DNA from 2 places in the Pseudescherichia sp. L3 genome. Region 1 is predicted to be linked to the other one. Evidence: predicted binding sites of a transcription regulator. Region 1 holds the regulator's gene; the other holds the start of a gene.
What was found. Region 1 encodes PurR, which represses purine synthesis genes. Its sites were predicted from a motif close to CANGCAAACGTTTGCNTG; they were not measured.

Region 1 (3,347 bases):
CCAGCTCTTTGCGTACATCCGGACGCTGCCCGGCGCTGCCTTTTGGCAGAGAGAAGAACAGGCTCAGCATCGAGATCACACCGAGGCCCGCCGTGGCAAGAAACGACATTCGCCAGCCGATGGTTTCACCTAGCCATGTCGCCGCCGGCACGCCGCCGATGTTGGCGATGGTCAGCCCCATAAACATGGTAGCCACCGCGCTGGCCTGCTTCTCTTTGGGCACAACGCTGGCTGCCACCACCGATCCCAACCCAAAGAAGGCCCCGTGATTAAGGCTGGTGAGAATCCGCGACAGCATCAGGGTGGTGTAGTCAGGAGAGAGTGCGGACAGCACGTTGCCCAGGGTAAAGATGGCCATCAGGAAGATCAGCGCGCTACGACGCGCGCGATGGGAGAGCAGCAGCGTCATCAGCGGCGCACCCACCATCACGCCAATGGCATAGGCGCTAATAAGCATCCCCGCTGCCGGTATAGAGACATCTACCCCACGAGCGATCGTCGGCAGCAGGCCCATCGGGGAGAACTCGGTGGTACCGATGCCAAATGCCCCAATCGCCAGGGCCAGCAGGGGAAAGTTGATTTTCATATTTTGACTCCAGAATTGCCGTGTCGACAGGCGACACCGTCACAGAAGCCAAAAGCATGACATTTATCACAAAAAAACAGAAGTTATCAAACTAACAAAAGTTTATTGCCATTTTGATAACAATTGGGCGGGGAAAAGGTCGACATTAAACAGAGGGAGAGAGGCCCCTCCCCCATGCTGAATCAATTTAACGCAGCGGTCAGCGCACCCGCAACAATCAGGCCCAGCACAACAACGGTGGTCATCAGGGAAAACTTCAGATCTGCACTCATCAATTTCTCTCCATTCTTATTACCCCACAAAAAGTGAGCCTGCGCATTTTTACACATTTATGGGCAAAAATCTTCTTTGATTTGGGGTGATATGCGTTTTAACGCTTCCCCTTTTCATCAAGATAAGACAAAATTCCACGCTAAATTTATTCGCGTACCGGCCATAGACCCCTCCTGACGTTCCGTGTCGTTTTCCCGGCGAATCGCATCTCCAAACGTTGCGTGCAGGCTGAGTAGAGGCAAACGTTTACCTACACTATTTTCAGGAGCTTACGTCGTGGTTTGGAGTGACATTGAATGGCAACTATAAAAGACGTAGCGAAACGAGCAAACGTTTCCACCACAACCGTATCACATGTTATTAACAAAACCCGCTTTGTGGCAGAAGAGACGCGTAATGCGGTGTGGGCAGCTATTAAAGAGCTGCACTACTCACCCAGCGCCGTGGCCCGCAGCCTGAAGGTTAACCATACCAAATCGATTGGCCTGCTGGCGACCAGCAGCGAAGCGCCCTACTTTGCCGAGATTATCGAAGCGGTAGAGAAAAACTGCTTCCAGAAAGGCTATACCCTTATCCTGGGTAATGCCTGGAACAACCTGGAGAAGCAGGGTGCCTATCTGTCGATGATGGCGCAAAAGCGCGTCGATGGCCTGCTGGTGATGTGCTCTGAATACCCCGCCCCGCTGCTCAGCATGCTGGAGGAGTATCGCCATATTCCCATGGTCGTCATGGACTGGGGCGAGGCAAAAGCAGACTTTACCGACTCGGTGATCGATAACGCCTTCGAAGGCGGGTATATGGCTGGCCGTTACCTGGTCGAGCGCGGCCATCGTGAGATTGGTGTGATCCCTGGCCCGCTTGAGCGCAACACCGGCGCGGGTCGTCTGGCTGGCTTTATGAAAGCCATGGAAGAGGCGCTGATCAGCGTGCCGGAAAACTGGATTGTGCAGGGCGACTTTGAACCCGAGTCCGGCTACCGGGCGATGCAGCAGATCCTCTCTCAGCCGCACCGCCCTACTGCCGTGTTCTGCGGCGGCGATGTGATGGCAATGGGTGCGCTCTGCGCCGTCGACGAGATGGGCCTGCGCGTGCCGCAGGATGTATCGCTGATCGGCTATGATAACGTGCGTAACGCCCGGTTCTTCACCCCTGCGCTGACCACCATCCACCAGCCCAAAGACTCGCTGGGGGAAACCGCCTTTAATATGCTGATGGACCGCATTGTGAATAAGCGTGAAGAGTCACAGTCGATTGAGGTTCATCCTCGGCTGATCGAGCGCCGCTCGGTCGCTGACGGTCCCTTCCGCGACTATCGCCGTTAAGATCCCGCCGCGATAAAACCTGCGGGAGCCGATCACTCCGGCTCTCGCAGCCACTCCCGATTAAGCGTTTCGCTATCGCCTAAGTAGTCCAGCAGCCAGCCCAGCGCGGGCGAGTTGTCGTTTTGCTGCCAGGTCAGGCAGCATGCTGCATCTGGAAACGGCTCTTCCAGCTGGAGCTCCACCCACTCACCGCGATCGAGCCACGGCCGTGCAAAATGGCCCGGCACCATACCGATGCACAGTCCGGCGCTCAGACACTCTGCTGAAGAGGTCCAGTCCGGCACCACCATTCGCCGCTGGTTGTCCAGCAGCCAGGTGATCCTCTTGGGCAGCAGCCGGGAAGTATCTTCCCACACCAGCGACGGCCAGCCGCGCAGGAGATCGTCACTCAGCGGGCCACCCCTGCCCGCCAGCGGGTGATGAGCGGCCACGACGCAGCGCCAGTTGAGCATCCCCATATCGCGAAAGGCAAAGCGCCCGCCTACAGGTATGGCCTGAGTCGCACCGATAGCCAGCTCTACGCGCCCATCGGCCAGCGCATCCCAGACGCCATTAAACACCTCTTGCGACACCAGCAGCTCCACGTCTGAAAAGTGGCGGTAGAAGTCGACGATCATCTGCCGGGTGCGTTCGGGACGCACAATATTATCGACGGCAATGGCAAGCTGCCCGCGCCAGCCGTTGGCTATCTGCTGACACTGCTGTCGGGTGACCTGCATTTTTTTGATGACAGACCGCCCCTCCTGCAAAAACCAGCTGCCGGCAGGGGTCAACACGACATCCCGATGACGTCGTTCGAACAAAGGCACGGCAAGCCACTCTTCCAGCTGGCGAACGGTATAGCTGATTGCAGAGGGAACCCGGTGCAGCTCCTGGGCGGCGGCGCTAAAGCTGCCGGTACGGGCGACGGTATCTACGACTTCAAGGGAGTAATCTGACCACATATTCTGCCTGCAAAAAATTTGAATGCACCGCGCAAATATTACCGTTTCACAACCGACAATGCACTGCCTACACTTTGCCGCTTTGCGATCTGTCCTGTTCACCTGTCGTGTAAAAGATAATAAGAAGGAATCATGATGTTACCTGGTAAAGGGTTTTTAGTTTGGCTGGCGGGATTAAGCGTGCTGGGCTTTCTGGCAACGGATATGTATCTGCCGGCGTTT
Region 2 (3,347 bases), 830 kb from region 1:
TGCAGGGCTGGGGCTACTGCGTATTCGCCGAAGTGGTTGAAGGTATGGACGTAGTCGACAAAATCAAAGCGGTCTCTACCGGTCGTAGCGGCATGCACCAGGACGTTCCTAAAGAAGACGTGCTCATCGAAAACGTGACCGTCAGCGAGTAATCGTGGCGACGCTTTTCATCGCAGATCTCCATCTGTGTACAGAAGAACCGGCGATCACCGCCGGTTTTCTGCGTTTTCTGGCCGGTACGGCGCGGGAAGCCGATGCACTCTATATTCTTGGCGATCTCTTTGAAGCCTGGATTGGCGACGACGATCCTAATCCCCTGCATCAGCAGATCGCGGCCGCTCTCAAGGCGCTAAGCGACAGCGGCGTCCCCTGCTACTTTATTCACGGCAATCGTGACTTCCTGCTGGGCAAGCGCTTCGCTCGCGAGAGCGGCATGACCCTGCTGTCGGAAGAGGTGGTGCTCGACCTCTACGGTCGCCGGGTGCTGATTATGCACGGCGATACCCTCTGCACCGACGACGCGGGCTATCAGGCGTTTCGCGCGAAGGTTCACCAGCCCTGGCTGCAAACGCTGTTTCTCGCCCTGCCGCTGTTTATCCGCCATAAGGTGGCCGCGAAGATGCGCGCCGACAGCAAAGCGGCCAACAGCAGCAAATCGCTCACCATTATGGATGTGAACCAGCAGGCAGTGAGCCATGCGCTGGAACGCCATAAGGTACAGTGGCTTATCCATGGCCATACTCACCGCCCGGCAGTGCACGAGCTGACCGCCAACGGCGAACCGGCTTTTCGCTGCGTATTAGGGGCCTGGCATAGCGAAGGCTCGATGATCAAAGTTACCCCTCATCAGGTCGAACTTATCGCTTTTTCCTTTTAATGGCTTAGCCATTTTGCCCGCAATGTTAGCTGCGCAACCGTTTTCCTTGCGTTATTTCCATGCTATTCTCTGTGCCCTGTTACGCGCTATGCCGCACATCCACAGGAGTTTTTAGACGCATGTCTTCGAGCAATAATCCGGTACGTATCGCCATCGTGATGGGGTCCAAAAGTGACTGGGCAACCATGCAGTTCGCCGCTGAAGTCCTCGATATCCTGCATGTTCCCTACCATGTTGAAGTCGTTTCTGCCCACCGCACCCCGGATAAACTGTTCAGCTTCGCCGAAGGCGCAGAGCAGAATGGCTATCAGGTGATTATTGCTGGTGCAGGCGGCGCGGCGCATCTGCCGGGCATGATCGCAGCCAAAACCCTGGTGCCGGTGCTGGGTGTTCCGGTGCAGAGCGCGGCGCTCAGCGGGGTCGATAGCCTCTACTCTATCGTTCAGATGCCGCGCGGTATTCCCGTCGGAACGCTGGCGATTGGTAAAGCCGGAGCCGCCAACGCGGCGCTGCTGGCAGCGCAGATCCTTGCTACCCACGACCGGGATCTGCATCAGCGTCTGGCAGAGTGGCGTACAGCCCAGACCGACGACGTGCTGGATAATCCGGATCCGCGAGGTGCGGCATGAAGCAGGTATGCGTTCTCGGTAACGGCCAGCTAGGCCGAATGCTGCGTCAGGCGGGTGAGCCGCTAGGCATCGCCGTCTGGCCAGTGGGGCTGGACGACGAGCCGGAAGCTGTACCCTTTGCGCAGAGCGTGATCACCGCTGAGATTGAGCGCTGGCCGGAAACGGCGTTGACCCGCGAGCTGGCACGTCATCCGGCGTTTGTTAATCGCGACGTCTTTCCGATTATTGCCGACCGCCTTACCCAAAAGCAGCTCTTTGACCGTCTCTCACTGGCGACCGCGCCGTGGCAGCTGCTGGCCAGCGCCGACGAGTGGCCAGCGGTGTTTGACTCCCTGGGTGAGCTGGCGATTGTTAAGCGCCGGGTCGGCGGCTATGATGGCCGGGGCCAGTGGCGTCTGCGTGCCGGTGAAACCGAAACGCTGCCAGCGGAGTGCTACGGGGAGTGCATCGTCGAGCAGGGGATTAACTTTAGCGGCGAAGTGTCGCTGGTTGGCGCACGCGGCCACGACGGCAGCACCGTGTTCTATCCTCTGACCCATAACCTGCATCAGGACGGGATCCTGCGCACCAGCGTCGCTTTCCCGCTGGCCGACGCTGAGCAGCAGGCACAGGCCGAAGCGATGCTGGGCGCGATCATGGCAGAGCTGGGCTACGTCGGTGTGATGGCGATGGAGTGCTTTGTGACCCCTGGCGGCCTGCTGATTAACGAGCTGGCTCCGCGCGTACACAATAGCGGCCACTGGACGCAAAATGGCGCGTCGATCAGCCAGTTTGAACTGCACCTGCGCGCGATTACCGACCTGCCGCTGCCGAAGCCGGTAGTCAATGCCCCGTCGGTGATGATCAACCTGATTGGCAGCGATCTCAACTACGACTGGTTGAAGCTGCCGCTGGTGCATCTGCACTGGTACGACAAAGAGGTGCGCGCTGGCCGTAAAGTGGGACACCTGAATCTCAACGACAGCGATACCGACCGCCTGAGCGCAACCCTGGAAGCGATTATCCCGCTATTACCGCCGGAGTATGCCAGCGGTATCGCATGGGCGTGTGCGAAGCTCGGTTAAGCGTATCCGCATTTTTTGTCATGTACGCCGGGTAAGCGCAAGTGCAACCCGGTCGTACCGCTCCTCATACCCTTTTTTTGCTTCCACCGCACAAATGGGCGCGTAAAATAGCGCGATCTGACGTACAACGTTGCTCTTTGATGTGCAGAAGGAAGTCCCATGAGCGAAGGCATGGATTATTGCGCGATCCTCACCGCTGATACCCCCCTGCTGGATGTGCGTGCCCCGGTTGAATTTGCCCAAGGCGCAATGCCGTCGGCGATCAATCTCCCGTTGATGAACGACGAAGAGCGTGCGGCGGTCGGTACCTGCTATAAACGCCACGGCCCTGAGGCCGCGTTAAAGCTCGGGCATCAACTGGTGTCTGGCATCACGCGTGAACAGCGCATTCAATCATGGCGTAATGCCTGCCTGCATCATCCCGACGGCTATCTGTGTTGTGCCCGTGGCGGCCAACGTTCGCATATCACACAACAGTGGCTGCGCGAGGCAGGCATTGACTACCCGTTAATTCGCGGCGGCTATAAGGCACTACGTCAGGCGGCAATAACCGCGACGGAGCAGCGCGTCCAGCGTCCGCTGATCCTGATCGGCGGCTGCACCGGCAGCGGTAAAACCGATCTGGTGCGCCAGCATCCTGACGGCATCGATCTGGAAAATCTGGCCCACCATCGTGGATCGTCATTTGGTCGCACGCTGCAGCCACAGCTTTCGCAGGCAAGCTTTGAAAACGCGCTGGCGGTAGAACTGCTTAAACGCGACGCGGCGCGCCTGGTG

Region 2: purE (5-(carboxyamino)imidazole ribonucleotide mutase) is a predicted target of PurR. The motif match lies at 908-925, and genes of this name have one in related genera.

Annotation. Positions count from the first base shown of each region.
Region 1 covers NZ_JANKYC010000001.1:1,042,367-1,045,713, reverse strand. The annotation lists gene NR795_RS05140 (MFS transporter) at 1-586, opposite strand, end outside; gene NR795_RS05135 (YnhF family membrane protein) at 769-858, opposite strand; gene purR (HTH-type transcriptional repressor PurR) at 1,156-2,181, shown strand; gene punR (DNA-binding transcriptional activator PunR) at 2,214-3,125, opposite strand; gene punC (purine nucleoside transporter PunC) at 3,261-3,347, shown strand, end outside.
Region 2 covers NZ_JANKYC010000001.1:214,757-218,103, reverse strand. The annotation lists gene ppiB (peptidylprolyl isomerase B) at 1-152, shown strand, start outside; gene lpxH (UDP-2,3-diacylglucosamine diphosphatase) at 155-877, shown strand; gene purE (5-(carboxyamino)imidazole ribonucleotide mutase) at 997-1,506, shown strand; gene purK (5-(carboxyamino)imidazole ribonucleotide synthase) at 1,503-2,570, shown strand; gene mnmH (tRNA 2-selenouridine(34) synthase MnmH) at 2,730-3,347, shown strand, end outside.